DNA from 3 places in the Microbacterium sp. AR7-10 genome. Region 3 is predicted to be linked to each of the others. Evidence: predicted binding sites of a transcription regulator. Region 3 holds the regulator's gene; each other region holds the start of a gene.
The links. Region 3 encodes LexA, which represses DNA repair genes until DNA is damaged. Its sites were predicted from a motif close to TCGAACANNTGTTCGA; they were not measured.
Positions count from the first base shown of each region.

Region 1: a site for LexA is predicted at 5,382-5,397, ahead of BFN01_RS10865 (HNH endonuclease signature motif containing protein). Genes of this name have one in related genera too.
Region 2: a site for LexA is predicted at 2,172-2,187, ahead of BFN01_RS06250 (HNH endonuclease signature motif containing protein). Genes of this name have one in related genera too.

Region 1 covers NZ_MJIR01000077.1:1,326-11,847, reverse strand. The annotation lists gene metG (methionine--tRNA ligase) at 1-1,357, opposite strand, end outside; gene rsmI (16S rRNA (cytidine(1402)-2'-O)-methyltransferase) at 1,463-2,284, opposite strand; gene BFN01_RS10870 (dolichyl-phosphate-mannose--protein mannosyltransferase) at 2,346-3,917, shown strand; gene BFN01_RS10865 (HNH endonuclease signature motif containing protein) at 4,018-5,352, opposite strand; gene BFN01_RS10860 (amidase) at 5,548-7,029, opposite strand; gene BFN01_RS10855 (5-oxoprolinase subunit PxpA) at 7,061-7,822, opposite strand; gene BFN01_RS10850 (LysR family transcriptional regulator) at 7,969-8,850, shown strand; gene BFN01_RS10845 (DUF808 domain-containing protein) at 8,957-9,892, opposite strand; gene BFN01_RS10840 (amino acid permease) at 9,978-10,522, opposite strand, start outside.
Region 2 covers NZ_MJIR01000049.1:4,344-14,865, forward strand. The annotation lists gene BFN01_RS06245 (alpha/beta family hydrolase) at 1-456, shown strand, start outside; gene BFN01_RS06250 (HNH endonuclease signature motif containing protein) at 658-2,142, opposite strand; gene BFN01_RS06255 (aminopeptidase P family protein) at 2,573-3,994, opposite strand; gene BFN01_RS06260 (endonuclease/exonuclease/phosphatase family protein) at 4,079-5,104, opposite strand; gene BFN01_RS06265 (PHP domain-containing protein) at 5,159-6,034, shown strand; gene BFN01_RS06270 (DEAD/DEAH box helicase) at 6,090-7,610, opposite strand; gene BFN01_RS06275 (ferritin-like fold-containing protein) at 7,772-8,482, shown strand; gene BFN01_RS06280 (hypothetical protein) at 8,519-8,806, opposite strand; gene BFN01_RS06285 (DUF3107 domain-containing protein) at 8,808-9,032, opposite strand; gene BFN01_RS06290 (ATP-dependent DNA helicase) at 9,182-10,522, shown strand, end outside.
Region 3 covers NZ_MJIR01000063.1:7,020-17,541, forward strand. The annotation lists gene BFN01_RS08825 (prolyl oligopeptidase family serine peptidase) at 1-300, opposite strand, end outside; gene BFN01_RS08830 (methylenetetrahydrofolate reductase) at 419-1,369, shown strand; gene metE (5-methyltetrahydropteroyltriglutamate--homocysteine S-methyltransferase) at 1,366-3,678, shown strand; gene lexA (transcriptional repressor LexA) at 3,749-4,435, opposite strand; gene BFN01_RS08845 (LysM peptidoglycan-binding domain-containing protein) at 4,741-5,133, shown strand; gene BFN01_RS08850 (histidinol-phosphate transaminase) at 5,179-6,270, shown strand; gene hisB (imidazoleglycerol-phosphate dehydratase HisB) at 6,267-6,869, shown strand; gene hisH (imidazole glycerol phosphate synthase subunit HisH) at 6,866-7,498, shown strand; gene BFN01_RS08865 (AAA family ATPase) at 7,559-8,701, opposite strand; gene priA (bifunctional 1-(5-phosphoribosyl)-5-((5-phosphoribosylamino)methylideneamino)imidazole-4-carboxamide isomerase/phosphoribosylanthranilate isomerase PriA) at 8,899-9,645, shown strand; gene BFN01_RS08875 (SseB family protein) at 9,629-10,426, shown strand; gene BFN01_RS08880 (DUF1844 domain-containing protein) at 10,436-10,522, opposite strand, start outside.

The sequences.
Region 1 (10,522 bases), on a different contig from region 3:
GCACGGTGCCGAGGCGGCCGCGCTGCTGCTCATCACGCGCGAGCGCCCACGGCTCGTTCTCGGTGATGTAGAGGTTCAGGTCGTCGACGATCGTCCAGATCGCGTCGATCGCCTCGTCGATGCGGAAGTGCTCGATGGCCGCGTCGGCGGCGGCCGCGGCATCCGCCACCTTCTTCTGCACCACCCGGTCGCGCTCGGCGTACTCGGCGGGCGCCGGCACGACGCCGTCGAAGTACTTCTGGATCATCGCGACCGTGCGCGACGCCAGGTTGCCGAAGCCGTTGGCGAGCTCGGCCTGGTAGCGGGCCGACAGGTCCTCCCACGAGAACGATCCGTCCTGCCCGAACGCGATCGCCGACAGGAAGTAGTAGCGGTACGCGTCCGAGCCGAACACGTCGGTGATCTCGGTCGGTGCGATGCCGGTGAGCTTCGACTTCGACATCTTCTCGCCGCCGACGAGCAGCCAGCCGTGCGCGAAGACGCCCTTGGGCACCTCGAGGCCTGCAGCCATCAGCAGGGCGGGCCAGATCACGGCGTGGAAGCGCAGGATGTCCTTGCCGACCACGTGGTACGCGGGCCAGCGCCGGGCGAAGTTCGCGTCGTCCTCGCCGTAGCCGACCGCGGTGACGTAGTTGAGCAGCGCGTCGACCCACACGTAGATGACGTGCGATTCGTCCCATGGCAGCGGGATGCCCCAGTCGAACGTCGACCGCGAGATCGACAGGTCCTTGAGGCCCTGGCTCACGAACGAGACGACCTCGTTGCGCGCCGAGTCGGGGCGGACGAAATCGGGTTCGGTCTTGTACAGCTCGAGCAGGCGATCCTGGAACTCGCTGAGCTTGAAGAAGTAGTTCTTCTCCTGCAGCAGCTCGAGCGGCTTGGAGTGGATCGCGCAGACCTTCAGTCCCTCGAACGGGCCGGTGCCGTCGACGATCTCGGACTCGGGCTTGAACTCCTCACAGCCCACGCAGTACAGCGCCTCGTACTCGCCCGCGTAGATGTAGCCCGCGTCGTAGAGCTTCTGGAAGAACACCTGCACGTTCTTCTCGTGCCGCTCCTGCGTGGTGCGGATGAAGTCGTCGTTCGCCACGTCGAGGGTCGTCAGCAGCGGGAACCAGCTCTCGCCGACCAGCTTGTCGACCCACTCCTGCGGAGTGACGTTGTTCGCCGCCGCTGCGCGCAGCATCTTCTGACCGTGCTCGTCGGTGCCGGTGAGCATCCACGCGTCATCACCCGCCTGGCGGTGCCAGCGCGACAGCGTGTCGACGGCCACCGTCGTGTACCCGTGCCCGATGTGCGGCACGTCGGACGGGTAGTAGATGGGTGTGGTGATGTAGAAGGACTCGCCTGCGGGCATGCTCACGATTGTAGGCCGGAACGGTGCCGTGTTCTGATTCGTGACCTGGGGCGGATGCCGCCGAGCTGCCCCGGTCGGGAGAACGCTCCCTTCCCGGACCTCGCGTCACGCGCTTCGGGCGGCGAGCGCGGACTGGTAGAGGTCGCGGGAGCCGAGTCCGGTCGCGGCGGCGACCTCGGCGCACGCCTCTTTGAGGCGGATCCCGGATGCCACGAGGGCCTGCACCTGTGCGAGCGCGTCGTCGGCGGACACGGCGACCGGAGCCGAACCCTCGACGACCACGACGATCTCGCCCTTCACGCCCTGCTCGGCCCAGCCGACGAGTTCGGATGGCGTGCCGCGGCGCACCTCCTCGTACAGCTTCGTCAGCTCGCGGCAGACGGCGATCCGCCGCCCGGCGCCGAAGGCCGCGCCCATGTCGGCGAGCGACGACGCGAGCCGCGACGGCGACTCGAAGAACACCATGGTGCGCCGCTCGCTCGCCAGCGCGGTCAGCACCGAGCGGCGCTCCCCCGGCTTGCGCGGCAGGAAGCCCTCGAAGGTGAATCGGTCGGTGGGCAGGCCCGAGATCGCGAGGGCCATGAGCACGGCGCTCGGGCCGGGGATCGCGGTGACGGTCACACCGCGTTCGACGGCGGCTGCGACCAGGCCGTAACCGGGGTCGCTGACCGCGGGCATCCCCGCGTCGCTGACGACCACGATGTCGTGCTGCTCGGCGAGCTCGGCGAGCTCGGCCGCCTTGTGCTTCTCGTTGTGGTCGTGCAGCGCGATCAGACGCGGGCGGTTCTCGATCTTCAGCGCCTGCAGCAGACGCTGGGTGGTGCGGGTGTCCTCCGCGACCACGATCTCGGCATTGCCGAGCACCTCGATCAGGCGGCGGGACGCATCGCCGAGATTGCCGATCGGAGTGGCGGCGAGGATGATCACCCGACCAGCTTAGGCGGGTGGCGTCGACCGTTCCGAAGCGCCGATTGCCTAGGCTGAACAGGTGACCCTCCCCGCGCCCCCGACGCCGCCGCCTGCGGCGACGCGCGGGGAGCGACTCGCCGTGTGGGGCACAGCGGATCCGGCTCGCGTGCGAGTGCTGGGCTGGCTCGCCCCGCTGCTGGTCACGCTGCTCGCCGCGGTGTTGCGCCTGACGAATCTGGGGCATCCGCACGAGATCATGTTCGACGAGACCTACTACGTCAAGGACGCGTGGTCGCTGTGGAACCTCGGCTACGAGGGCAAGTGGGGCGACGGCGCCGACGAGCAGCTGCCCCGCGGCGACGACTCCGCGATGCAGACGGCGGGGTCGTATGTCGTGCATCCGCCGCTCGGGAAGTGGATCATCGCGCTCGGCATGGCTCTGATGGGTCCGGGCTCGAGCGCCGGCTGGCGACTCACGACCGCGATCCTCGGATCTCTGACGGTGCTCGTGCTCTATCTCGTCGCCCTGCGCCTGACCCGCTCGCGGGTGCTCGCGACCATCGCCGCCGGTCTGCTCGCCATCGACGGTCTCGGCATCGTGATGAGCCGGATCGCGCTGCTCGACGGCGTTCTCACCTTCTTCATCCTGCTCGGCGTCCTGTTCGTGCTGCTCGACCGCGATCGCTCCCTGCCGCTGCTCGATGCGAGGATCGCGGCCCGGCGCCGAGCGGATGCCGACGGGGCGCGCGTCAGGCTGGTGGGTCCGGTGCTGTGGTCGCGGCCCTGGCTGGTCGCGGCCGGGGTGTCGCTGGGGGCGGCATCGGCCGTGAAGTGGTCGGGCCTGTACGCCCTGGCCGTCTTCGGCCTGTACGTCGTCATCACCGACGCCCTGGCCCGGCGCCGGGCGGGCATCCCGCTGTGGCCGAGCGATGCGGTACTGCGGCAGGGACCCGTCTCGTTCCTGCTGATGGTCGGCCCGGCGATGCTGACCTACCTCGTCTCGTGGTCCGGGTGGCTGGTCACCTCCGGCGGCTATGACCGCGGGGCGGATGCCAATCCGCTGGCCGCGCTGTGGAAGTACCACGCGTCGATGTACGGGTTCCACATCGGCCTGTCCAGCCCACACTCCTATGCGAGCCCGGCGTGGCAGTGGCCGCTGCTGCTGCGCCCGACAGCGATCTGGGTCGGCTCGGACCCGACGGACTGCGGAGCGGATCACTGCATCGCCGTGATCTCGTCGGTGCCGAACCCGCTGATCTGGTACGGCGGAGTGGCCGCGGCCCTGTTTCTGCTGTATCGCTTCGTCCGGGGTCTCATCGAGCGCCGCCCTGTCGGCCCGATGCACACGATCGCGCTGGTCGGCCTCGTCGCGACCTACGTGCCGTGGCTGCTCGTGCCGAGCCGCACGATCTTCCAGTTCTATACGATCGTCATGGTGCCGTTCCTCATCCTCGCGCTGGTGGTGACGCTGCGCGAGCTCGCCGGACGCCCCTCCGATCCTCCGCATCGACGGACGGCAGGCCGGCGGACGGTTGCCGTCTACCTCGTGGTGGTGGTTCTCGTCTCGGCGTTCTTCTACCCGGTGTGGACGGGCATGAGCGTGCCGTATCCGTTCTGGCTCATCCACAACTGGCTGCCGGGCTGGATCTGACCCGAGCGCGTCGTCGCCCGGCCCGGTGCCATTCGCGCCCGGGGTCCCACCAGGACGGGCCTCGGATCTCGGGAACACCACCGCGCATGCGCACCTGCCACTAGGACAGGTGCAGTGTGCGGTGATGGTGCCAGCACAGTGCCACCCCGTTATCGGTATGCGTGGCGCCACCCGCTGCGTGCTCGGTGACGTGATGTATCTCGCACCACGTCGCCGGGATCGTGCAGCCGGGAATGACGCATCCCCCGTCGCGAGCGATGATCGCTCGTCGCTGCAGCGCGTTGAAGACACGACCGGAGGTGCCGAGCGAGACGATCCGGCCGCGATCGTCGAACAGCACCCGCTGGATGCCGCCGGCGCAGCCCACCTGCGCCGCGACGCGGATCGGCACGCCCATGTCGACGCCGTCGCCGCCTTCGACGTGCGCCCACCCTGACCCTTCGGCGTAGTCCGCGGCATCGACGGTGATCACCAGGGTCGGTGCCGATCCCCCGAGGTCGGGCAGCTCGCCGCCTCGTGCGGCCGCACTGAGGATGGTCGCGAGAGCGTCATGCATCTTCTGCACGCGCGTGCGCGGGTCGATCGGATCGAGCCCGTCGTCCGGGTCCGGTTGGGAGTCGACGAAGTGCACGCCCTGCGGCGCGAGCACGCCCTGGACACGAGGATTCAGCAGACTATCGGTGAGTCTGGCCAGCTGCGCGGCCACCTCCGGCAGCAGTTCGCCGCGCAGCGGCACCCGTCCATCGCGCAGCCGACCGATCCAAAGCCCCCGAGCACGTGATGCGGCGTCGTCCGTCGGCTCAGCCCCGTCGGGGTCGAGGTAGGCGGCGAGCACCTGCGCGAACTGCGCCAGCTCTGCGGGGGTGGGCGCGGGCGAATCCGACGCCGGGGCGCCCTCCCCATCCGCGTCGCGGCCCTGTACGCGCCGCCGCGCGAATGATGCGATCTGCCGGTCGACCTCGACCAGCGCTTCCGGCGCCACGCGACCCCTGCTCGCCTCGAGCGGAGCCGTGGCGGCGAGGAACCCATCGAGCCCGATCGTCGCTTCGGCGAGCGCCTTTCGCAGCTCGTCGTAGCGCGACGGGAGCAACTCGCCGTCGGTGATGCCGCGCACCTGAGCGGTGAGACCCGCGGCCTTCGCCAACCGCGCGGCGCTCTTCGCGTCCGTTCGCAGCACCATCTGCAGCAGATCGGCCGGGCGATCGCAGCCGTACGACGTCGTCATCCGCTCTCCGCGCAGACCCTCGGACCGCTGACGCACCTGCACCGTAGCCGCGACCTGCAGCGCATCGTTCGATCGAAGCACCCGACCGCTCGCCTCCAGCAGACGCATCACCTCTGCGTCGGGCAGGTCGGCGATGACCGACAGCGCGTCGCCGACTGCCGCGGCGAAGTCCGCCTGCAGCTGTTCGAGTCGATCGATGACGCCGTCCATACCTTCATTGAACTGAGGGCCACCGACATTCGAACATTGTTTCGCATACAGGGGTGCGACGAGTGTTGCGCGCGCTGCACCTGGCGGTCAGTGGTCTGGATGAAGCGCAGGACGATGCACCTTGAAACGAGACTCACCGGTGTTCTTCACCGCGCAGGCGACGAAGAACACCGGTGAGGGCCGGCGCCGAACTCGTTACAGCTCGGGCGCGCGCCGATGCTGGGACGCGCGCTCGTATCCAGCGGCCCAGCGGAACAGATCCGCCTCACGATGGGGACGACCGACCAGTTCGACACCGACGGGCACCTCGTCCACGGTGAAGCCCGCAGGAACTGTGACCGAGGGCAGCAGAGCCTGTGAGGCGATGAGGGTGTTGGTGGGGAAGGTCAGCACAGTCCACTCCTGACGCTCATCATTCGAAGGAGCTGGGACGCGAGTGGTCGGATAAGTGAGCGCGTCGAGATCGTGGCGCTCCATCACGTTCAGGATCGTACGGGTGAACTTGTCGCGCGCGACGTACCTTCCCGTGTAGTCGGGGTCGGATTCGGGGTCTTCCGGACCTGCGCTCACAGCCTCCAGCAGATCGAGTTCGGGGTGATACCTGCCGCTCTCCACGATGTCGGCGACCCGGAGATGGCTCAGCGTCGGCCGCTGGGTGAGGTAGAGGTCGATGTCGTGTCGCGAACATGCGACGTACTGGCTGGTGTCTGCGAGATGCGTGTCGAGGTCAGGGATCTCGACCTCGACGACCTCGGCGCCTGCCGCGCGCATGTCCGCTGCCGCCCGGCGGGCCAGCGTATTGACCTCTCGGCATCTCGCGTCACTCTCGTCGCCGAGCGCATTGGTCACGAGTCCGATTCGCGTGCCCGCGATGCTGCGGTCACCGAGCGAGGTCTGGTACCCCCGGGGAGGTCGAGACATGGTGGCCGACACCGAGAAGGCATCGCCTTCGTCGTAACCCGCGATCACGTCGAAGACCGCCACGGCGTCTTCCACGGTGCGCGCCAGCGGGCCGACGGTGTCCTGGAACTCGACGAGGAAGCCGGTGCCGGTGCGGGGCACCACACCGGGGGTCGAGCGAACCCCGACGAGATTGCAGAACGAGGCGGGCAGGCGAACCGATCCGCCGCAGTCCGTGCCCAACGCGACGGTGGCGAGGTTCGCCGCGACGGCCGCCGCAGAGCCTGAGCTCGAGCCGCCCGGGTCATGACTGAGCCGATGCGGATTGAGCGTCTCTCCGCTGACTGAAGAATAGGAGAACCACGAGGACGCGAAATCCGGCAACGTGGTCTTCGCGATGATGACGGCGCCCGCATCCCTGAGCCGGGCGACGGCGACCGCGTCCTTCTCGGGACGGTGGCCCTTGAGCGCCTCACTGCCGCAGGTGGTGTCCATGTCCACGGTGTCGATATTGTCCTTCACCGCGACGACGACGCCGTGCAGCGGCCCGGCCAGCTGGCCTGATTCCGCCAGCTCGCGGTCGAGCTCGTCAGCGCGCGCCAGCGCGCTGTCGCTGACGGCGACGATCGAGTTGAGGCTCGGACCGGAGCGGTCCAGCATCTCGATACGGCGCAGGTACTCCTCCACGACGGCCCGCACGGTGGTGGTTCCCGTCTGGTACGCCTCGAGAAGCTCTCGGATCGTGATCTCTTCAACGGATGGGGATACGGACATCATCGGCCCTCTCTCATGTTCTCTCGTATTCGGTTCAAGCGAAGGTGCGAACATCGACTCCGACGCGGTCGAGTGCCACGCGCACGGCGGTGGCCAACGCAACGGCTCCGGGTGTGTCGCTGTGGATGCAGATCGAGTCGAAGACGATCGGCACGCTGGCCCCGGAGGTGGTCTGCACCGTGCCTTCCGCGCACGCCTGCTCGATCTTCGCGACGACGGCTTCCGGCTGCAGCGACCCGACGTCCCTGGTGAAGACGATCTGTCCGTCATCGCCGTAGAGCCGGTCCGCGTACAGTTCGCGGACCGCCGGGTGCCCACGTTCAGACGCCACCTGGTCGAGCACGCTGCCTGCCATGGTCAGGATGGGCAGGTCGGCGTCTGCCTCATCGAGCGCATCCACGAGCGCGCGGGCGAACGCCTCGTCGCGAGCCGCGTGCATGTACAGAGCTCCGTGCAGCTTGACGTGCTGCAGTCGCGCACCTCGTCGCTCCACCAGAGCCCGAACCGCGCCCAGCTGGTAGAGCACGTCGCACACCAGCTCTTCAGCTGAAGCGTCGATGTGGCGGCGCCCGAAGCCGACGAGGTCTCGGAAGCCCGGATGCGCCCCGATCCCCACGCCGTGCTCTTGCGCGAGCAGGGTCACCCGGTCGATCGTGGCCGGGTCACCGGCGTGAAAGCCGGCGGCGAGGTTGATCGAGGACACGAGCGGCATGAGACGGGCATCCACGTCGCCCGCGAACGCCCATGCCCCGAATCCCTCGCCCATGTCGCTGTTGACATCGACCGTCTGCCTCATCAGCCGCCTCACTCCAGCTCTCTGCGCCACCGGCCGGCGGCGCTCTTCCTGACTCTACGGAGCGGAGGTTCACACAAAAAGAACCGATATCAGATGGTCATCCATCGATAGAACCGATACCTTGAGCATGAGAGACGAGGACGGCGATGGGTTTCACACTGCGACAGCTGCGGTACTTCGTCGCTGTCGCGGAGGCTGGAACCGTCAGCGCGGCAGCGCGTGAGCTGTTTGTGGCACAGAGCACGATCACCACCGCGGTACAGGAGGTCGAACATCGTCTGGGACACGCGGTGTTCGCACGGAGCGTCCGTGGCGTCGAACTGACCGATGCCGGGCGCTCCCTGCTTCCCCGCGCACGCCAGATCCTCGAGCTCGTCAGCGACGCCGAGACGTACACCGCGAGCGATGCCGAGCTGAGCGGCACCGTGCGCATCGGAGCCAGCTACACCGTGATGGGCTACTTCCTGCCACAGCACATCCAGAAGATCACGGCGCGCTTTCCTCGGGTGAGTTTCGAGTGGTATGAGCGGGATCGTGCCGCGATCGAGGCGTCGCTGATCGAGGGGCGTCTGGATCTCGGTCTGATGCTCACCTCGAACCTCCGCAGCGAGGGCCTCGACGCTGAGCCGCTCGCCCGATCGGCACGGCGTCTCTGGGTCGCGCCGACGCACCCGCTCGCCGACCGCAGTGATCTTCGCCTGTCGGATCTCCGCGGCCATCCATATGCCCTGCTCACCGTTGACGAAGCCGACATGACCACTCGCTCGTATTGGCCGGACCTGGGCCGCGAGGTCTTCCTCGCGACCTCGTCCCTCGAAGCCATCCGCAGCCTGGTGGGAAGCGGTTCCGCGATCACAATCCTGTCGGACATGGTCTATCGTCCGTGGTCGCTCGAGGGCTACCGGATCCAGCCGGTCGCCCTGGCGGATCCGCTACCAGACATGCAGGTCGGGATCGCGTGGGCGCGAGCGCAGCCCACGTCGGCAGCGATGGCGGCCATCCGGCAGTACTTCGCTACCACTGGATGACCGGTCGAGGCGGCTCGTCGCCGGGAGCTACCGGGGCGGCAGCGAGCGGCGGCTCGGCGGCACCCGCGCCACGCCGGCCGAGCGCACGGCGCCCGAACAGCGAAAGTCAGCCGACGGGGTGCCGCCCCGCGTGCGCGTCGCCGTGAACCCGGTGCGCCTCGTCGAATGTGGGGCGCTTGCCCAGCATCCGTCCGACGAGCAGCACCACGCCCACCACGACCAGGCCGACCAGCATGCCGGCCACGGCCGACATGACCGTGTTGCCCAGCCAGACGACGAAGCCGCCGAACGACGCGAGCAGCTCGTCGACCCCGTGCAGCAGGTCCGCCGGTGCATGCAGCCCGACCTCACCGAGGTTGACGACCACGAGGTGGCCACCCACCCACAGCATCGCCACGGTGCCGATGACGCTGATCACGCGGAACACGTGGGGCATCGACCGCACGATGCGCGTGCCGGCGTGCCGCACCTTACGCTCGGGGTTCTTGGCCATCCGCAGACCGATGTCGTCGATCTTGACCAGCAGCGCCACCGCCCCGTACACCACTGCGGTCATGAGCAGCGCGATCACGGCGAGCACGCCGAGCGTCTGCCAGATCCCGAGGTTCGGATCGAGACTCGCCAGCGAGATGAGCATGATCTCGGTCGAGAGGATCAGATCGGTGCGGATCGCGCCCCACACCAGTCGCCGCTCATCGCGCGCCCCCTCGTCGGCATGGCCGTGGGCGAACCCGAACCATTCGAGCACCTTCTCGGCGCCCTCGAAGCACAGGTATGTGCCGCCGATGACCAGCAGGTACGGCAGCACCCAGGGGGCGAACGCGGTCAGCACCAGGGCGATCGGGATGATGATGATGAACTTGTTCGCGATCGAGCCGAGGGCGATCTTCCCCACCACGGGAAGCTCGCGCGCCGGGGTGAGCCCCTGCACGTACTGCGGCGTGACAGCCGCGTCGTCGATCACGACGCCGGCCGCCTTGGCGGATGCCTTCATCGCAGCGCTCAGGATGTCGTCGACGACCGCCAGCAGACCAACCGACATTCGAGTCCTCCCCTGCGCGCGGTGTGCGCGCTCCGGCCTGCAACACTACTGTGCTCGTCAGGCGCTCGTGGTGCGGGTGCGCCCGCTACGACGTCTCCGTGCCTTCGGCGCGCGGCGCCGCACCGACCCGAGCGCGCCCGCGCGTCAGGCGAGCGAGACCGAGCAGCGCCGCGGTGAGCGCCAGCGTCAGCAGCAGCTGGACGCGCGCGGTCGGATCGATCATCGCCAGCGCGATGATCACCGCGAGCAGCACGAGCGCTGCCCACGACAGCCAGGGGAAGCCCCACATGCGCATCGGCATCGGCTGGCCGTCGCGGTCGGCGCGGCGCCGCAGGATGATCTGCGAGATCACCGTCGCCGTCCAGATCACGAGCACGGTCGATCCCACGATGTTCAGCAGCAGCCCGAGCACCGTCTCGGGGAAGGCCCAGTTGAGCACGACGGTGACGAAGCCGAACGCCACCGACGCGATCACCGCGGCGTAGGGCACCCCCCGGTCGCTGGTTCGGGTGACCGCGAGGGGCGCGAGTCCGCGCTCGCCGAGCGAGTAGGCCATGCGGGACGCGCCGTAGATGTTGGCGTTCATGGCCGACAGCAGCGCCATCACGACGATGAGCGACATGACCAGAT
Region 2 (10,522 bases), on a different contig from region 3:
CCGGCCGCGCACGCTGTGCTGACCTGGCGCGCGGTGGTGACGTCGATTCGTTCCGAGCGTCCCGATGCTGCGATCTGGGCATGCGGCAAGTCGTACGGCGGCAGGATGGCGTCGATGGCTGTCGCGGACGGGCTGAAGGTGGACGGGCTCGTGTATCTCGGCTACCCCCTGCATCCGCCCGGCAAGCCGGAGAAGCTGAGGGTCGAGCACCTGCCTGCCGTGCGTCCGCCCCAGCTGTTTGTGGAGGGTACGAACGATCCGTTCGTGCAGCCGCTGGCGCAGCTTGAGGAAGCGGTGGCGTCGTGTCCGGATGCCAGGATCGCGTGGATCGACGGCGGTGGGCACTCGTTCGAGGTGAAGGGCGCCAAGCGGCCGGCTGACGTCATCGGCGCGGAACTGGCGCCGTTGGTGGTGGCGTTCATCGACGAGGTCGAGCGACGGCACGCGCCAAGGTGAGCATCGGGCTCCATCACATCGAGCTGTGGTTGGCAGATGGCCTGTCGGCGTCAGGTTCGCCGTGGCTGTCGACGCAGCTCGGCTTCGTTCGGAAGCAGAGCGGGGAGGGTGGCGAGTCCTGCTCGGCCGGTGGCGCTCACCTGAGGCCCACCATGTCGCCGACGTCGTCGGCGGTGCAGCATCCCGCCCCGTCGCACTATCTCACGCGATCGCGGGTCGGAAGCGCCGGGGCGGAGGGTCGATTCCGGCCCAGGCTGCGACGAGTGCTGCGCGTGCACGCAGGGGGATGGCCGGTTCTCCGCCGGGCGGATGCAGCAGGAACTCGCCTTTCCCTTCTCGAGTGATGCGCCATCCGCCGTGATGCAGCTGCATATGGTGATGTCTGCAGAGCAGGATGCCACGGTCGATATCGGTGCGACCCCGGTCGGCATGCCATTCGTCGATGTGATGGGCTTCACCGTACGATGCGGGGCGGTCACAGCCTCGCCAGCGGCATCCGCCGTCTCGGATGGCGAGCGCGATGCGCTGCGGGGGAGTGAAGAGTCGGTGTTCTCGGCCCACGTCGAGCGGATTGCCGCGGGAATCGATGGTGACCTGCACGGTCCCGCTCTCGCACACGTGCTGCTGGATGCTGGCGAACGGAAACGGCATGCCGTAGTCCTCGGTGCGCGCGCTGGTCGGGGTGCCGTCGCCGGCCTGCACCTGCACGAGGCGCACTCCGGCCTGGCGTGCGCCGAAGACGTCTTTCGCGTCGGCGAGAGAACCCGCGCGAAGCAGATCGATGAGCAGGTCGTAGAACAGCTGATCGTTGGTCCGAGAGTCGGCGGCGAGATCTCGAGCATTGTTCGCCTCGTCGGAGTCGACGAACCGCGGGCCCCCGCGACGTGGGCGCAGACCCGCGTCACGGATCGCTCTCATCCAGGCGGCGCCTTCGTCTTCGAACTCGATGTGCCCGCGCTCGCGTCCGTCGGCGTCGATCCAGGTGCGGAAGCTGCGCCGATCGTACCGCTCTGCGAACCGGCGCGCAGCGCCCTCGGGGTCGAGCTGGTCCCTGATCGCGCGGGCTTGGATGCGAAGCTCTTCGACGGTGCGGCAGCCGGCGTCGGCGATGAGCTGCTCTGCCGCTGCCGTCCAGGCGGCGTGCGTGTCGTCGGAGTCGTCGGTCGGCTGGCCGAGGCCGCGCTGGATCGCATCCTGCTGCGCCGGGGAGAGACGCCCCTGCAGCAGCGCCGTCGACAGCGGCGCATGCCAGGGCATCCGGGGAGGCGTCGTGTCAGAGAGCACAGGGACGGCGTCGTGGCCGCTCCACGACGTCTCATTCCCCTCCGCCGCAGCGGGGACGTCGCTGTCGAGGATGGACTGGCCCAGCCGCACCTGCCGCTGCGCATCGGCATGGCTGCTTCCGGTGAGCTCCTGCACGAGCGCTGCGGGAGAGCGGTGACCGCGGGACTGCGCCAGCCCGTCCTGCCCCGCCTCGCGCGTGGACCGGGCGGCGACGATGCCCGCGCCGACGATCCCGATCCGCTCCGCCGCGCGCACCAGCGCCGCCGCCGCGCCCAGCGCCTCGACCAGCTTCTCGCCCGGCAACGACGACATCCGCGCCGACAGATCCTGCACATCCGCATCTGCGCCGAACAGGTCGCGCAGAACCGCGACCTGAGCGTCGATGTCGGTGAAGAGGGCCATGACTCAATTGTGCGAGCGACCACCGACATTCGAACAAGAATTCGATCGATAATCGCGTCCGGAAGATCACGAAGAGATAACGAAAGGCGGTACTGCCGGATCCGCGTGAACATCCCGTGAGCGCAGCGGTCGACCGGCTGGCCCGCAACGCAAGAGCATGATGGCGGGTGAGGTCGCAGGAAGGTCGATCCACGACGGCTACAGGCGATACGAAGGTGCCTGCAGCCGGCGACCTCAGCTGTTGGACAGATCTGCTGGTGGCATCGCGCCCCGTCCCGACCTGACCGATTGCGGCCTCTTCGTATGCGCCTTGAGCGCGTGCAGCACCCCCAGCCGACCGCCTACAGCGCCGTGCGCACGATCGCGCGCACGAACAGCCAGGTGATCAGCACGAGCACCGAGATGGACTCTGAGAACCGCGCTCAGCGGCTCAGCTCTTCCGCAGCCGCGCGATCCACGCCTCGACGTCCTCGACCGTGCGGGGGATGTCGGCCGACAGGTTCTCGGCGCCGTCCGCGGTCATCAGGATGTCGTCCTCGATGCGCACGCCGATGCCGCGCAGCTCCTCCGGCACGGTCAGGTCGTCGATCTGGAAGTACAGACCCGGTTCGATGGTGAAGACCATGCCCTCTTCGAGCACCCCGTCGTAGTACATCTCGCGGCGCGCCTGCGCGCAGTCGTGCACATCGATGCCGAGGTGGTGCGAGGTGCCGTGCACCATGTAACGGCGGTGCTGGCCGCCGTTGTCGGCATCCAGAGCCTCCTCTGCGGAGACGGGCAGCAGGCCCCACTCCGCGGTGCGGCGCGCGATCACGTCCATCGCGGCTTCGTGCAGCGCGCGGAAGCGCACTCCGGGCTTAGCGACGGCGAACGCGGCGTCCGCGGCCTCGAGCACGACCTCGTACACGCGGCGCTGCACGTCTGAGAACGTGCCGTTCACCGGCAGGGTGCGGGTGATGTCGGCGGTGTACTGGCTGTCGACCTCGACACCGGCGTCGATGAGGATCAGGTCTCCCGGCACGACGGCGCCGTCGTTGCGCGTCCAGTGCAGGTAGCAGGCGTGATGGCCGGAGGCGGCGATCGTGTCGTAGCCCTCCCAGTGCCCGTCGCTGCGAGCCCGCTGGTGGAACACACCCTCGACGATGCGCTCGCCTCGGGGGTGCGCGATCGCGCGGTCGAAGTCGCGGATGATGTCGTCGAACCCGGATGCCGTGACCGCGACCGCATGCCGCATCTCGGCGATCTCGAACTCGTCCTTGACCAGGCGCAGCTCCGAGACGAAGCGGGTGAGCTCCTCGTCGACGTCGACGACGAGGTCGTCATCCCCGGCGACGAACGAATCCACGTGGGCGGTCGCGACGTCGAGGTCTGCGGCGACGCCTGCGAGCGAGGGGCGCGGCCCGATCCAGAACTCGCCGATCGTGGCATCCGAGTAGAACTCGCTGGTGGTGCGGTCGGCACGCTCGCGGAAGTACAGCGTGACCTCGTGTCCGTTCTCGGTCGGCTCGAAGACGAGCAGCGAGTCGGGCTCGGATTCGTTCGCCCACCCCGTGAGGTGGACGAAGGCGGAGTGTGCGCGGAACGGGTAGTCGGTGTCGTTGCTGCGCTGCTTGAACGATCCGGCCGGTACGACCAGGCGCTCTCCGGGGAAGGCAGCCGAGACCTTCGCGCGACGGGCCGCGGCGTACGCCGCCTGGGCGCGCGGGGCGGGCATGGACTCAGGGCGTTCGGCCCATCCGGTCGAGATCGTCTCGCGGAATCCACGGGGGAACGGCTGCTTGCGGGGGTTCTTCTCCGCTGCGACAGCCTCGGCGGGGGTCTCGACGGCGGCGTCGGTGTCTGCGCTGGTCATGCATCCATTGTGTCACTCGTCGCCGACACGGCACCCTGCCGCAGCGCCCCGGCGGACGCGCGACGCATGCCGCCCGGTTACCGGTTACCGACCCGCCGGCTCCAGCTGAGCGACGATCGCCCGATGGTCGCTGCCGCCCGCGTCCTCGAGCACGAGCGTTCCGGTCGCCTGCCATTCCGGGCTCGACATGATGTGGTCGATGGGTGCGCCGGCCAGATGCGGCAGGCTCGCCGGCCACGTGCCGACCATGCCGTTGCCGGTGCTCGCAGCGGCGTCGATGCAACGGCCCATGGTGCCGCCGTCGATGCCGAACGATGCCATGTGGTCGAGCGTCGCGTTGAAGTCCCCCGCGAGGATGAACTCGCCTTCCGGGCACTGGTCGGCGATCCACTCCAGGTCCGACCGCCACTGCGACATGTCGCCCTGGCGAGGCGCCACGGCATGCACGGCCACGATGGTGGGACCTGTGCCGTCGACGGGCATCGCCACGGCGCTCGGCACCGATCCGGTGTGGCTCGATCCGTCCAGCGACGAGTCGATCACCGAGTACTCGCCGAGGTCGGCCGAGATCAGGATCGTCGTCTGCCAGGCCTGCGGCCCGTCCGGCACGTCGGGCTGGATGTTGACGTGGTGCACCCACATCGGGCGTCCGGCATCGCGCATCATGATCGCGATCTGCTCGCCGACCTCCTCCGCGGTCTCGGGCAGCGACACGACGTCGATCTGCTGGTCGGCGATGACACCGGCGATCGTGTCGGCTGACACGGCGGCGCCCGCGGTGTTCCATGTGAGCACGCGCACCGCCTCATCGGTCTTCTGCGGCAGGGCATCCGAGCCGTATCCCCGAGTGGCCCCGATCACGCCGATCGAGCCGGCTCCGACCAGCGCCACGACGAGGATCGAAGCCGCGAAGCCGCGCAGCGGCCTCGCCAGGAGCAGCAGGGCGGCGACCAGGGCGACCACCAGGAAGGCGACCGCGAGCGCGATGCGGGAGGCGATGATCTGAGTGATCGGGAAGGTGAGCTCGAGATGGAAGAACTGCGGCCACACGAGAACCGCCGTCGCGATGGCGAACAGCACCGTGAGGAGGATTCCGACGAGTCGTAGCATCGTCCGAAATCCTAGAGGAGACGTCTGCGTCATCGCTGGCGGTACCCTCGGAGGATGACGTCAGGCCCCTCCACCCGCCCTCCGGGACCGAGCGACCTGCATCTGCACTCCAATCACTCCGACGGCACCGAGCCGCCGGCCGTGGTGATGCGTCAAGCGCACGGCCACGGCATCCGCACCGCCGCCCTCACCGACCACGACCGCACGACCGGCTGGCAGGAGGCTGGGGATGCCGCGGTCTCGCTGGGCATGACGTTCCTGCCCGGCATGGAGCTCTCGGCCAAGCACGAGTGGCGCAGCGTCCACGTGCTCGGGTACCTCTTCGATCCCGACGACCCCGACCTCGTCGCCGAGACCGATCGCATCCGCAGCGACCGGGTCGGTCGCGCGGAGCGGATCGTGCGCAGCATCGGTCGCGACTACGACCTCGGCTGGGACGACGTGCTGGCGCAGACGACCCCGGATGCCACGGTGGGCCGTCCGCACATCGCCGACGCGCTCGTCGCGCGGGGCATCGTCCGGGACCGCACGGAGGCGTTCGAGGGCATCCTGCATCCGCGCGAGGGCTACTACGAGCCGCACTATGCACCCGACCCGCTGGCGGCGGTGCGTCTGATCACGCGCGCCGGGGGAGTGGCCGTGATCGCGCATCCCGTCACGGCAGGACGCGACCGGATGATGCCGCTGACGTACATCGAGCGGCTGATCGACGAGGGGCTCGCCGGCTTCGAGGTGGATCACCGCGAGAACACCGCCGAGGGCAAGCGCCGGCTGCGTCAGATCGCCGCGCGTCACGACCTCATCGTCACCGGATCCAGCGACTACCACGGCGCGGGCAAACCCAACCGCCCCGGGGAGAACACCACCTCAGACGAGATGGTCGCCCGCATCGTCGAGCGCGCGAGCGGCGCATCGCCCCGCACCCCCTGAGACGCGATCGAGGCCCCTCCCGCTGAGCAGGAGAGGCCTCGATGAGCGTGAGGGGTCAGGCGCCGCTGGGGGCCGCACCGCCGCTGCGCCGACGACGGCGACGACGCTGCGGCGCCGGCTTGCCGTCGCGGTGCTCGCCGGTCGCGTCGCCGTCGTGCGTGCCCGCCCCGTCCGCCTCGCGTTCTGCGGGCGACGAGGAGCCGGATGCCTGCTGCTCGGTGCTCTCCGCGCCCTCGGCGAAGGTGGAGCCGACCTTGTCGCCCTCCGAGCTGCGACGGCGGCGACGGCGCCGCTTGGTCGCACCCTCGTCGGTGCCCTCGGCGGCGGCTTCCGCTGCCTTCTGCGGCTGACGCTGACGACGCTCCGACGCCGGCTTCTCGGCCTTCGGTGCGGTCACCAAGCGTCCCTTGGTGCCCTCGGGGATGTTCAGGTCGCTGTACAGGTGCGGGCTCGACGAATAGGTCTCGACGGGCTCGGGCTGGCCGAACTCCAGCGCGCGGTTGATCAGAGCCCACTTGTGCAGGTCGTCCCAGTCGACGAAGGTGACGGCGATGCCCGTCTTGCCCGCGCGGCCGGTGCGGCCGGCGCGGTGCAGGTAGGTCTTGTCCTCGTCGGGGATGGTGTGGTTGATGACGTGCGTGACGTCGTCCACGTCGATGCCGCGGGCGGCGACGTCGGTGGCGACCAGCACGTCGCGCTTGCCGGCCTTGAACGCCGCCATCGAGCGCTCGCGCTGCTCCTGGCCCATGTCGCCGTGCACGCCGCCGACGTTGAAGCCCCGGTCGCCGAGCTCGTCGACGAGCTTCTGGGCGGCGCGCTTGGTGCGGGTGAAGATGACGGTCTTGCCCCGGCCTTCGGCCTGCAGGATGCGGGCGATGATCTCGTCCTTGTCGAGCGAGTGCGCCCGGTAGACGATGTGCTTGATGTTCGCCTGCGTCAGGCCCTCATCCGGATCGGTGGCGCGGATGTGGATCGGGTTCGACATGAACCGGCGCGCCAGCGCCACGATGGGACCGGGCATGGTCGCCGAGAACAGCTGGGTGTGCCGCACGGGCGGAACCTTCGAGAAGATCTTCTCGATGTCGGCGAGGAACCCGAGGTCGAGCATCTTGTCCGCCTCGTCGAGCACGACCTCGGTCGCGTTCGAGAGGTCGAGCAGCCGCTGGTTGGCCAGGTCGATGAGACGCCCTGGCGTGCCGACGACGATCTGCGCGCCGGCCTTCAGCTGGTCGATCTGGCCCTCGTATGCCTTGCCGCCGTAGATCGCGACCACACTGGTGGAGCGGTTCGACGTGAGCAGGTCCATGTCCTCGTAGACCTGCACGGCCAGCTCGCGGGTGGGCACCACGATGAGCGCCTTGACGCCGTGCTCGGGGTTCTGGCCGAGCCGCTGCACCACGGGGATGCCGAAGCCGAACGTCTTGCCCGTTCCGGTCTTGGCCTGGCCGATGATGTCCTGGCCCGGAAGGCCGAGCGGAATGGTCTGCTCCTGGATGGGGAACGCATCGACGATCCCCTTCGCGGCGAGCGCGTCGATGATGTCCTGATCGATTCCCAGATCAGCGAATGAAGTCACAGTGTTCTCTTGCCTGTCCGGCGCGAGCGCGGCGTATGCCACGGGGGCGCCTCGTAACGGATCCACGCCGTCTCAGTTCATGCCAGGCGCGGGGCCCTGCTCCGATGGCAGGACGGGACAAGCCTACCGGAGGACGGCCCCGCGCCCAGTAGTGTGGGCTCGTGGTCAACTGGTTCTGGAAGCGTGCGCCCCAGCGGCGCACGCTGAAGCTGCGCAGCCGCGGGGAGGCGAGCGGCACGACGCGCGTCGACTTCGCCGAGCTCGCCCCGGAGCTGAATCGGTTCCTCGGGCAGGCCGCGTACCTGCAGCTCGGCTATTTCGAGACGCTCAGCCGAGGCATCCGCGGCACTCAGGAGCTGGCCCGCAAGGAGGCGCTCTCGCGCGCCGCCGGAGCCGCGCTCGACAAGCACCGCGGCATCGTGCAGGTGATCGCCGAACGCGGCGACGATCCGACGCAGGTGATGCTGCCGTTCCGCGAGAACCTCGACGAGTTCCGCCGCAAGACCATCGGCGAGCGGCAGGAGGAGACACTGCTCGCGGTGTACCTCACCGCGGGGATGCTGGACGACTTCTACCTCGCGCTGGCAGGCAGCTACGGCGAGACCGGGGAGCGGGTCGCCGCCATCCTGCGCCAGGACGACCGGGGCGGGGAGATCGTCTCGATCATCCAGGAGACGATCGAGAGCGACGACGAATGGCGCTCGCTGCTGTCGATGTGGGGGCGTCGCCTGGTCGGCGACACCCTGCTGGTGTGCCGCGACGCACTGCGGCCGGGGCGACTGGTCGCCGACGATCAGCGGATCGAGCCGGTGTACACCGAGCTGATGGGCGCGCACGCCAGGCGGATGGATGCCATGGGGCTCGCCTCGTAGCATCCCGGGCCGCATGCGCATCCGGCGGCGATCGCGTCAGATGCCGAGCGACTGCTTCTCGAGCGTGTCGCGGCGCGTGCGCTGCGACGTCAGGACGAGGGTGGATGCCGCGGCCAGCGCGAGACCCGCGCCGATGCTCACGACCCAGAGCAGTACGTCGCCCTCGCCGACGCCCGTCCACTGCATGATCGTGTAGACGGCGGCGGTCGTGGCGGTCGCGATCGCCGGTGTCACCGCGACGCCGCGCAGCTGACGCTGCGGCAGCGCGAAATGCAGGGCGACGCCCAGAGAGCACGCCGCGATCAGGGCGAGCAGGATGTACATGTCAGGCGAAGAAGCCGACGCGGCGCGACTCCTCGGTGCCCAGCTCGATGTAGGCCAGGTTCGCGGTGGGCACGATGTACGAGCTGCCCTTCGCATCGGTGAGGCTGATGTGGCTGGCGTTCTGCTCGAGGGCGGAGACCACCTGGGAGCGCACCTCGTCAGCCGTGCTGGAGGTGTCGAAGCTCAGCTCACGACCGGTGTTGATGATGCCGATGCGGATTTCCACGCGATCTCCTCGGGTTGGACGAACACCGGCAACTCTACCGGCTGGTCCCGCGCCGGGTCCGCCGTCGCACACGATTTCGCCGTGGGCGCACAGTCGTGCCGCATCCGGCCGCTGCGCGCGGTGTCGGCGGGCCGCTATACCGTGGAAGCATGATCCCGGATGCCGCGCAGCTCGCCGTCGTGAACGGTGATGCCACCGCATCCGGAGTCATCATCGGCGCGCCCGGCACGGGGAAGACGACCGCCCTGATCGATCGGGTCGTGCACCTGCTCGCCGCCGGTGTGAGCGCCGACGAGGTGCTCGTGCTCACCCCGAGCCGTCAGGCCGCCACGGCGCTGCGCGACCGGATCGGCGTGCGGGTCGACCAGGCGACGCCCGGCCCGCTCGCTCGCTCGCTCGGGTCGTTCGCCTTCCAGCTCGTGCGCGGTGCGATGGTGCACGCCGGTCACGAGCCGCCCGCGCTGCTCACCGGCGCCGACCAGGACCGCATCCTCGCCGATCTGCTCGCCGGCGACGCGGAGGACGGGCTGCGTCGCTGGCCCGACGCGCTGAGCCCGGCGGTGCGCGCCTCGAAGGGATTCCGTTCGGAGCTGCGGGCCTTCCTCGCCGAGTGCACCGAGCTCGGTGTGCGCCCCGGTGAGCTCGCCGGCTCGGAGCGTGAGGTCTGGCGCGCCGCCGATGACTTCCTCACCGAGTACCGCGAGGTGATGGGCGGCATGCGCGTCGCGCATCGGGATGTGCCCGAACTCCTCGCCGAGGCCACCGCGATCCTGCACACGGCGGAGCCGGTCGCGCTCGGGCCGCTGGCCGGGCTGCGCGTGGTGCTGATCGATGACGCGCAGGAGCTCACCCGCGGGGGAGTGCGGCTGGTGAGCGCGCTTCGCTCGCGCGGCGTCGCGGTGCTGGCGTTCGGCGACCCCGACATCTCGTCCGGTGCCTTCCGTGGTGCGAGCCCGCAGCTGTTCGCCGAGCTCGCGCGCGTGCTGGGCGACGTGCACGTGCTCGACGTCGCGCATCGACAGAGCCCCGCGCTGACCGCGCTCACCCGCACCGTCACGCAGGCCATCGGCGTCGCCGGTCGCGTCGATCATCGGCGCGCGCCCGACCAGACCGACGGCACCGGGGTGCGCACGCTGATCGCGCCGTCACCGCACGAGGAGGTCGATCGCATCGCAGCCGTGCTGCGCGACTGGCACCTCAGCGACGGCATCCCGTGGAGTCGCCTGGCCGTCATCGCCCACGACACGCGCCAGATCGTCATGCTCGAGGCGGAGCTCGCTGCCCGCGAGGTGCCGACCAGAGCCGCCGGCGTGCCGCGTCCGCTGGGCAGCGAGGGGATCGTGCGCGAGATCGTGGAGATCGTGCGGCTCGGGCTCACGCCGCCGGACGAGCGCGCCTCCGACCTGCTCGCCGAGACCCTCACCTCCCCGTTCGGAGGTCTCGACGCCGTCGGCCTGCGCCGGCTGCGCGCACGACTGCGGCACGTGGAG
Region 3 (10,522 bases):
GCCGGGCGACATCCGGTGGATCCGCTGGTCTGCGCCGTGCACGAAGTACAGGGTGCCCTCGGCATCGGCGGTCCACGACCCGCCGCCGTACTCGTGCACGCGGGAACGCGCGTTCCACGGCGCGGGGAGGATCTGGTCGCCGCTCGAGCTGCGCACCGTCACCCGGCCGCCCTCGGCGGGAACGGATTCGCCCCACCACACCTCGTCGCCGACGAAGCGTGCTCCGTCGATGCGGGGGGATGCCTGCGCGATCATCTGAGCGGTGAACGGGGAGGGCCACGAGCCGTGCGGTGCGGTCATGCATCGAGCCTAGCCAGACCCGCAGGTGACACACGGCGTCACAGAGTGTGCGCCGCGGCGAGGGGCTGTCCTACCGTCTGAGAACACCCCGCAGACCGAGCCTCGAAGGAGAACCGCCGTGAGCAGCATCCCGTTCTCCTTCGAGCTGTATCCGCCGCGCACCGCCGAGAGCACCAGGGCGCTGCATGACACGATCGACCGGCTCGCCGAGGCGGGACCTGACTTCATCTCGGTCACCTACGGCGCGGGCGGCGCGACCGGCGGTCGCTCGCTCGAGGTGCTGCGATACATCCGCGCGCACACCGACACCGAGCCGCTCGCGCACCTCACGTGTGTGGGCAACACCTATGCGGGTGCCGCCCGTCTGATCCGCGAGTTCCTGGATGCCGGCGTGCTCAGCTTCCTCGCGCTGCGCGGCGACCCGCCCGCGGGTCAGAGCGAGGACGACGTGTTCCTCGGCGACCTCGAGAGCTCGGCTCAACTCGTGCAGCTGATCGACCGCGTGCAGGCGGAGCGGGCCCCGTACGAGGAGTCCCCGGTGCGCGGCAACCCCGGCGCCGTGCGCGTCGCGCCGCGCCGTCGGGTGAACATCGCCGTCGCCGCCTTCCCCAACGGCCACCCGCGCTCGGCGTACAGCAGCCAGCACGTCGACGCGCTGCTCGCGAAGCAGGCGGCCGGGGCGACGGTCGCGATCACGCAGCTGTTCTTCCACCCCGATCACTATCTCGCGTTCGTCGAACGCGCCCGCCGCGCCGGGGTGGCGATCCCGATCCTCCCCGGCATCATGCCGATCACCTCGCCCGCGCGTCTGGCGCGGGTGCTCGAGCTGACCGGCGAGGAGCTTCCGAGCGAGCTCGCCATCGAGCTCGAGGTCGAGCCGACCACCGAGGGGCGCCGCCGGATCGGCATCCGCTGGGCCGCCGACCTGATCCGCGCCGTCGTCGACGGCGGCGCGCCCGGTGTGCACCTGTACGCGTTCAACCAGCACGAGACCGTGCTCGACGTCCTCCGCCTCGCCGGGATCATCCCGCAGCGCCAGCTCTCCGCAGCATCGAAAGGAACACCATGACCGCTTTCCCCGCAGGGACGATCCTCGGCTACCCGCGCATCGGCCGGCGCCGCGAGCTGAAGAAGGCCGTCGAGTCCTTCTGGGCGGGCCGCTCCGACCAGACGGCTCTCGAGCGCACGGCCGCCGAGCTGCGCGCCACGACGCGTGCGCGTCTCGCCGAACTCGGTCTCGGCCGTGATGACTCGTCGATCCCCGAGTCGTTCTCGTTCTACGACCAGGTGCTCGACGCCGCCGTCACCGTGGGTGCGATCCCGACGCGCTTCGACGACCTCCGTGACGCCGACGGCAGCATCGGACTCGGCGCCTACTTCACCGTCGCCCGAGGCGAGGGCGATCGCGCACCGCTCGAGATGACCAAGTGGTTCGACTCGAACTACCACTACCTCGTCCCCGAGATCGGCCCCGAGACGGTCTTCTCCCTCGCCAGCGAGCACCTCGTGCAGCAGGTCGCGGAGGCCGCGGCCGCCGGATACGTCACCCGCCCGGTGGTCGTCGGACCGGTCACCCTGCTCGCCCTGGCGAAGGCGTCGGATGACGCGCCCGAGGGCTTCGATCCGCTCAGCCGCCTCGAGGACGTGCTGCCGGTCTACGCCGAGCTGCTCGCCAAGCTGAAGGCAGCCGGCGCCGCGTGGGTGCAGCTCGACGAGCCGGCGCTGGTGAGCGAGTCGCTGCCGGTCGGCACCGCCGCGCTCGCCGACGCCGCCGCCCGCGCCCTCGCCGTGCTCGGCGGCGCCGGCGAGCGACCGCAGATCTTCGTGGCCGCGCCCTACGCCGCTCTCGGCACGACGCTCGACGTGCTGGCGACCGCACCCGTCGAGGCCATCGGCATCGACCTGGTCCGCGGCGAGGTGCCCGCAGCGCTCCCCGCGCTCGAGGGCAAGACCCTCGTCGGCGGCGTCATCGACGGACACAACATCTGGCGCGGCGACCTCGACGCGGCGTTCGCGAAGCTCGAGGCGCTGCGCGACCTCGGGGCGTCCCACATCTCGGCGTCCACCTCGACCTCGCTGCTGCACGTGCCGCACGACGTCGACGACGAGACGGCGCTGGACCCGCGTCTCGTCTCCTGGCTCGCCTTCGCCGACCAGAAGGTCGGCCAGGTCGTCACCCTCGCCGAAGGACTGGCCCAGGGGCGGGATGCCATCACCGACGCGCTGGATGCCGCGTCCGCGGCCCTCGCCGACCGGCATGACGCACCCGGCGTGCGCGACGGAGCCGTGCGCGGCCATGAGGTCTCCGAGACGGAGTTCTCGCGCGTCTCGTATGCCGAGCGCGAGAGCGCGCAGCAGGCGCTGAACCTGCCGGCGCTGCCGCTGACGACGATCGGCTCGTTCCCGCAGACCGGCGACATCCGCAGGGCTCGTGCGCAGTTCCTGCGCGGCGAGCTGCCCGCCGACGACTACGACGACTTCCTGCGCCGGGAGATCGACCAGGTCGTCGCCCTGCAGGAGGAGCTGGGCCTCGACGTGCTCGTGCACGGCGAGCCGGAGCGCAACGACATGGTGCAGTACTTCGCCGAGCACCTCGACGGGTTCGCCGTCACCCAGCACGGCTGGGTGCAGTCGTACGGCTCGCGCGCCACCCGGCCCTCGATCCTCTGGGGAGACGTGTCGCGCCCTGCGCCGATCACCGTCTCGTGGGCGTCGTACGCGCAGTCGCTGAGCGCGAAGCCGGTCAAGGGCATGCTCACCGGCCCCGTGACGATCCTGGCCTGGTCGTTCGTGCGCGACGACCAGCCGCTCGGCGAGACGGCCAACCAGGTCGCGCTCGCCCTGCGCGACGAGATCACCGACCTCGAGGCCGCCGGAATCGCGATCATCCAGGTCGACGAGCCGGCGCTGCGCGAGCTGCTGCCGCTGAAGGCGGCCGATCAGGCGGACTACCTCGACTGGTCGGTGCGCTCGTTCCGGCTCGCGACCGGCGGCGCCGCCGCCGGAACGCAGATCCACACGCACCTCTGCTACTCGGAGTTCGGTGTCGTGATCGACGCGATCCGCGCCCTCGACGCCGACGTCACCTCGATCGAGGCCGCGCGCAGCCGCATGGAGGTCGTCGCCGACATCGCGCGATTCGGCTTCGACCACGGTGTCGGCCCCGGCGTCTACGACATCCACTCGCCGCGTGTGCCCAGCGTCGAGGAGATCGAGGCGCTGCTGTGTCGCGCCGTCGACGAGCTGCCGCTGCGCCAGCTGTGGGTGAACCCCGACTGCGGCCTGAAGACCCGTGCGTACGAGGAGACGGTGGAGTCGCTGCGCAACATCGTCGAGGCGACCAGGCGCGTCCGCGAGGACGTCGCGGTCACCGTCTGAGCACCGCCCACGACGAAGAGGCGCCCCTTCCCGACCGGGAAGGGGCGCCTCTTCGTTCGCGAGGGCTCGCTCAGACCGAGCGCAGCACCGCCACGACCTTTCCGAGCACGACCGCCTCGTCGCCGAGGATGGGCTCGAAAGCCGAGTTGCGCGGCAGCAGCCAGGTGTGCCCGTCTCGGCGGCGGAAGGTCTTCACCGTCGCCTCCCCGTCGATCATGGCGGCGACGATCTCGCCGTTCTCGGCGTTGTTCTGCGTGCGCACGACCACCCAGTCGCCGTCGCAGATCGCCGCATCGATCATCGACTCTCCGTTGACCTTCAGCATGAACAGGTCGCCCTTGCCGACGAGCTGCCTCGGCAGCGGGAAGATCTCCTCCACCTGCTGGTCTGCCGTGATCGGCACGCCGGCGGCGATCTGACCGACGAGCGGCACCAGCGCGGCATCGCCGACCGACGGGGCGGTGTCTGCGGGGTTCTCGGCTCCGCTGCCGGGCAGATCGATCAGCACCTCCATGGCGCGGGTCTTGCCCGGGTCGCGGCGGAGGTAGCCGCTCAGCTCGAGCTGCCCGAGCTGGTGGGTGACGCTCGAGAGTGACTTCAGCCCCACCGCGTCGCCGATCTCGCGCATGCTCGGCGGGTAGCCGTGACGCGCGATCGAGCTCTGGATCACCTCGAGGATCGCCATCTGCTTGGGGCTCAGGCTCTTGCGGCGCCGCGTGCGGGGAGCCTCGGCTGCGGTCTCGGGGTTGTCGCTCATGGGTGCTCCTTCATGCCCTCACACGGTGCAGATCCGCGTCTTCGCGGGGATGCGGTTCGAATGTCGGTGGCCCATGGTGGGCTGACTTCATCGAAACCGTATCCGAGTTCGCTCGGAAAACGGAAGATCTGTTCGAGCGTGTCGCAGAACCGCGGGCGCTGTATTCGAAGAATTCTTGACAGATGTTCGATATCGAAGATAGATTCGGAACGTAGCTTCGCATCCGGCATCCCCGGCCGGATGCCGGATGCGAAAGCTGCACCACTTCCGCCCGATGGGCGGAGGAGAGCGAAGAGGAGCATCGCATGAGCACCATCAGCATCCAGGCCCCCCTGACCGCGTCGGTCACGGCCGCTGCCCGGCGTTCTGTCCCGACCCGGCTGCGCCTCACCGTGCGCGGTCGTCGTCTGCTCGCCACCCTCGCCGCCGCGCCGGTCATCGCCGGCATCGCGGTCTCTCTGCTGGCCGGCGGCTCCGCCATCGCGTCCGGCCAGAGCGCACCCGTCGCGTTCGAGACGGTGACGGTGCTGCCCGGTGACACCCTCTGGTCGATCGCCGCTGAGGCCGCTCCCGGCTCCGACCCGCGCGAGGTCATCGATGACATCAGGCGTCTCAACAACCTCCCCTCCGGCATGATCCAGGCGGGTGCGTCGATCGCGATCCCGACCGCCTACTCCGAGACCGCGCCCGCCGAGTGAGAGTGCGCCGTCATCCGAGGCGGTGGGTGCGATGCGCGGCCTACGATGGAGCATGTGACATCCCTCGATGAGCTGCCCCTCCGCGACGATCTGCGCGGGCTCACGCCGTACGGCGCCCCGCAGGCGCCGCTTCCCGTCGCTCTGAACGTCAACGAGAACACGCATCCGGTTCCCGACGAGGTCGCCAGCGACATCCTCGACGACGTCGCCCTCGCCCTGCGCGATGTCAACCGCTACCCGGACCGCGAGTTCACCGCGCTGCGGGAAGGGTTCGCCGAGTACCTCGGTCACGGTCTCACGGCCGAGCAGATCTGGGCTGGCAACGGCTCGAACGAGGTGCTGCAGCACATCATGCAGGCCTTCGCCGGCCCCGGCCGCACGGCGTTCGGGTTCGCACCCACCTACTCGATGTACCCGCTGATCACGCAGGGCACCGGCGCACGGTGGGTCGCCGGCACGCGCCACGACGACTTCACCATCGACCCCGACGATGCCGCCAGACAGGTCGCCGAGGCCGACCCGGACGTCATCCTGCTGTGCACCCCGAACAACCCGACCGGCACGCCGCTGGGACTCGACGTCATCGAGGCCGTCTATGAGGCGGCCCGCGGTGTCGTGGTCGTCGACGAGGCGTATCAGGAGTTCGCCCCGCATGACGCGCCCTCCGCGCTGAGCCTGCTGCACGGTCGCCCGCGTCTCGCGGTGTCGCGCACGATGAGCAAGGCCTTCGCCTTCGCCGGAGCTCGGGTCGGGTACCTGGCCGCCGATCCGGCGTTCATCGACGCGCTGCGGCTCGTGCGCCTGCCGTACCACCTCAGCGCCCTCACGCAGGCCGCCGCCGTCGCGGCGCTGCGCAACTCCGCCACCATGCTGCGCATGGTCGATGAGATCGTCGAGCAGCGCGAGCGCATCTCGGCCACGCTCGAGGCCCTCGGGTACCGGCCGCACGCTTCGTGGTCGAACTTCGTCCTGTTCGGCGGAGTGGACGACCCCCAGGCCCTGTGGCGCGCACTGTACGACCGCGGAGTGCTCATCCGCGATGTCGGCATCCCGCATCACCTCCGGGTCTCCGCAGGCACCGAGGCCGAGACCACCGCATTCCTGGAAGCCCTCGCGTCGATTGGACCGTCAGCATGACCGAACGCACCGCCCGCCGCACCCGCAGCACCTCCGAGTCGACCGTCGAGGTCGTCGTCGACCTCGACGGCACCGGTCGCAGCGACATCGACACGAGCGTGCCGTTCTTCGACCACATGCTGACGGCCTTCGCCAAGCACTCGCTCACCGACCTCACCGTGCGCGCCACGGGAGACACGCACATCGACGCGCATCACACCGTCGAGGACATCTCGATCGTGCTCGGCCAGGCGATCCGCGAGGCACTGGGCGACAAGGCGGGCATCTCGCGCTACGGCGACGCCATGGTGCCTCTCGATGAGGCTCTCGCCCAAGCCGTGGTCGACATCTCCGGCCGCCCGTTCCTCGTGCACGACGGAGAGCCGGCCGGCTTCGAGTTCCACCTCATCGGCGGGCACTTCACCGGATCGCTCGTGCGCCACGTGTTCGAGGCGATCACCTTCAACGCCGGGCTCACCGTGCACGTGCGCGTGATCGGCGGACGCGACCCGCACCACATCGCCGAGGCCGAGTTCAAGGCATTCGCCCGTGCGTTCCGTCAGGCCAAGGCGCTCGACCCGCTCGTCGAGGGCATCCCCTCGACCAAGGGTGCGCTGTGACCACGCGCCGCGTCGTCGTCTTCGACTACGAGTCGGGCAACGTGCACTCGGCCGTCAAGGCGCTGGCCGCCGCGGGCGCCGAGGTGGAGCTCACTCGCGATCGCGACAGAGCGCTGGAGGCAGACGGCCTGCTCGTGCCCGGCGTCGGGGCCTTCGCCGCCGTGCGCGAGGCGCTGGTCGCACACGGCGGTGACGAGATCATCGACCGTCGCCTGGCCGGTGGGCGCCCGGTGCTCGGCATCTGCGTCGGCATGCAGGTGATGTTCGAACGCGGTGTCGAGCGCGGGCACCCCGCCGAGGGCCTGGGGGAGTGGCCGGGCACGGTCGCCGAGCTGCACGCCCCGGTGCTGCCGCACATGGGCTGGAACACCGTGGAGCCGGGGGAGGGCAGTGTGCTCTTCCGCGGCATCGAGCACGAGCGCTTCTACTTCCTGCACTCGTACGCCGCCACGTCGTGGGAGCTCGACGTCATCCCGCCGTTCCCGCAGCCCGCCGTGACGTGGGCGACCCACGGGGAGCGCTTCATCGCCGCGGTCGAGAACGGCCCGCTCTCCGCAACGCAGTTCCACCCCGAGAAGTCGGGACAGGCCGGCATCCGGCTGCTGCGCAACTGGGTCGAGTCGCTCTAGCGTCCGACGCGACCCGGAGCCCCGCACGGAGACCCGTGCGGGTGGTCCCGGTACGGGTGGTCAGAGGCCCCGCGCGACGGCTGCTCCCGCCGCCAGCCATGCGGTCTGGGAGGCCGGGGCGAGGGCGCCGAGGCGCAGGTGGCCGTCGACCATCTCATGATCGAACGGAATCGCGACCACCTCCCGTGCCAGGTCGCGGTAGCCGGTGACGACCTGGTCGACATCGGCCGGGGTCGCCTTGGGGTCCGCCTGAGTGACGACGACCACCGACTGACGGGCGAGCCGGGCGGATCGCTCGTCGCGGTCCTCGAGAGCCTCGAGCAGCAGCGCACCCGCCTCGGCGTGGTCGTCGCGCGTCGTGGTCGCCACGACGATCTGGTCGGCGTGGTCGATCATGCGCAGCCACATCGGGTCGGATTCGTCGTTCCCGGAGTCGATGATGATCAGCCGGTAGTACTTCGCCGCCACGGCGTGGATCGCGTCGATGTCTGCGGAGCGCAGCCGGTTCTCCTGAGCGAGCCGCATCGGCTTCGAGCGCAGCACGTCGTACTTCTCCCGCGCCTGGTGGTGCACGAAATGCGCGAGATCCGCCGACTGCGCGCCCGCGCCCAGCAGCCGATCGGCCTCGGGGAGCAGCTCGAACAGCGTGCGGTCGTGCGGGCCGGTGTCGGTGCGCCAGCCCAGGGTGCCGCGGGTCTGGTTGTTGTCCCAGGCGAGCACACCCGCGCCTCCGAAGCGCGCGAAGACGGCAGAGAGCAGCACGGTGGTCGGGGTCTTGCCCGCGCCGCCCTTGCCGTTCACCACAGCGATCGTGCGCGGGCCCGGCCAGTGCTGACTGACGAGCAGCTCGTCTTCGCGCACCGCGCGCTCTGCGGCACCGGGGGCGAGCGAGAATCCGATCCGGTTCAGCATGCCGCGCGCGCCGGTCCTGGCGGGCTCCTCGCGTCGCTCCTGCTGCAGGAACGACGGTCGCTCACGCTGCTCGCGCCGCGAGACGGGGGATGCGGGCGCGGATTCCGGTGCCGGAGCGGGCGCGGACGCGGCGGCGGACCCGCGATGATAACGCGGTGCCTCGACCGGGCCGTCGGACGCGACCAGCGGGACCTCGGACACCATCGACTCGGGCTCGGGTGCGGAACGCCGCGCAGCGCTCGTCCGCCGGCGCAGCGGACCTGCGCCGCTGTCGTTGTGCGCGTCGGCCATGCCTCGCGTCCCTTCGTGTCGATGTGCGCACAGGCGGGGCTGCCCGGCCGGTGCGCCTCCGATCGTACCGCCGGGGCCTGCGAGAACCCCACTTCACCGAGGCGCCGGACGTCACGTCATTTGAGACGACCCCCCTGCCCGGCTACTCTGATCTCTCGTGCCCGCTCGGGCCGCACCCACCCCCTTCGAAGGACGACATGAACGACTTCGCACAGTCCCCCTCGCTGATCCTGCTGCCCGCGGTCGATGTGGCCGGCGGCAAGGCGGTGCGCCTGACGCAGGGCGAGGCCGGCACCGAGACGAGCTACGGCGACCCCGTCGACGCGGCCGGCGAGTTCGTCGACGCCGGTGCTCAGTGGATCCACCTCGTCGACCTCGATGCGGCGTTCGGCCGCGGCAGCAACACTGCGATCCTGCGCAAGGTCATCAAGCAGTACCGCGGCGTGAGCATCGAGCTCTCCGGCGGCATCCGCGACGACGCGAGCCTCGACGCCGCGCTCGAGGCCGGTGCGACCCGCATCAACCTCGGCACGGCCGCCCTGGAGAACCCGGAGTGGTCGGCCGACGTCATCAGCCGATACGGCGAGGCGATCGCGGTCGGGCTCGACGTGCGCGGCACGACACTCGCCGCGCGCGGCTGGACGAAGGAGGGCGGTGACATCTGGGATGTGCTCGAGCGCCTCGAAGAGGCCGGCTGCAGCCGCTACGTCGTCACCGATGTCACGAAGGACGGCACCCTGCGCGGTCCGAACCTCGACCTGCTCCGCGAGATCACCTCGCGCACCCCGAAGCCGGTGATCGCGTCCGGCGGTGTCGCGACGCTCGACGACATCGCGGCGCTGCGTCAGCTCGTGCCCCTGGGCGTCGAGGGCGCGATCGTGGGCAAGGCGCTCTACGCCGGGAAGTTCACCCTCGCCGAGGCGCTGGATGTCGCCGGCGACTGACGACGCCTGCGACCACGGGCGGAGGAACCCGGGCGACTCGGCCGGCGTCCCGTGGGAGGGGCGGAGCTTCCAGGCGAACCCGCACGCCGCCGACGACGGCTCCGCCGACCCCGCCCTGCTCGCCGCCCTGCTGCGCTTCCGCGGCGGCTCGGGCTCGCAGGTCGAGGTGGTCGACGCCTTCCGCGATGCGCGCGTGCTCGTGCCCCTCATCGCCGAGAAGGGCGATGAGGGCGTGGGGCCGACCGGACTGACGGTCGACAAGACGCAGGAGCTCTCGATCGTCACGGTCGCCGCCCCCGACGGGCGTCGTGTGCAGCCGGTGTTCTCGTCGGTCGACACGATGCGACGCTGGGATGCCGCAGCCCGGCCGATCCCCGTGGAGGCGATCCGCGTGGCGCTGTCGGCGTCGAGCGAGCAGACGGACCTCATCATTCTCGACCCGGCATCCGAGACCGAGTTCGTCATCCGTCGCCCGGCGGTCTGGGCGATCGCCCAGGCTCAGCGCTGGGAGCCGAGCCACCTGTCGCCGGAGGTGTTCACCGCTCTGCGGGAGAGCATCGCTCACGAGCTGGCGGTCATCGACGTGTCGGTCGCGGCGGGGGATCCGGATGCCCGGATGCGCGGCGCGGAGCTCGTCGTCACCCTCGAGCTCGTCGACGGCCTGGAGCGCGAGACGCTGGACGCCGTGCTCGCGCGGCTCGCGCAGCGCTGGGCGGCCGATGACCGGATGGCCGTGCTGGTCGACTCGCTCACGGTGAAGCTGACGCGCTCCGCGGGCTGAGCGAGAAGCTCAGTTGACGGGGCCGGTCCACTTCTCGCCGGGTCCCTTGCCGATCGGGTCGGGGATCACGGACGCCTCGCGGAAGGCCAGCTGAAG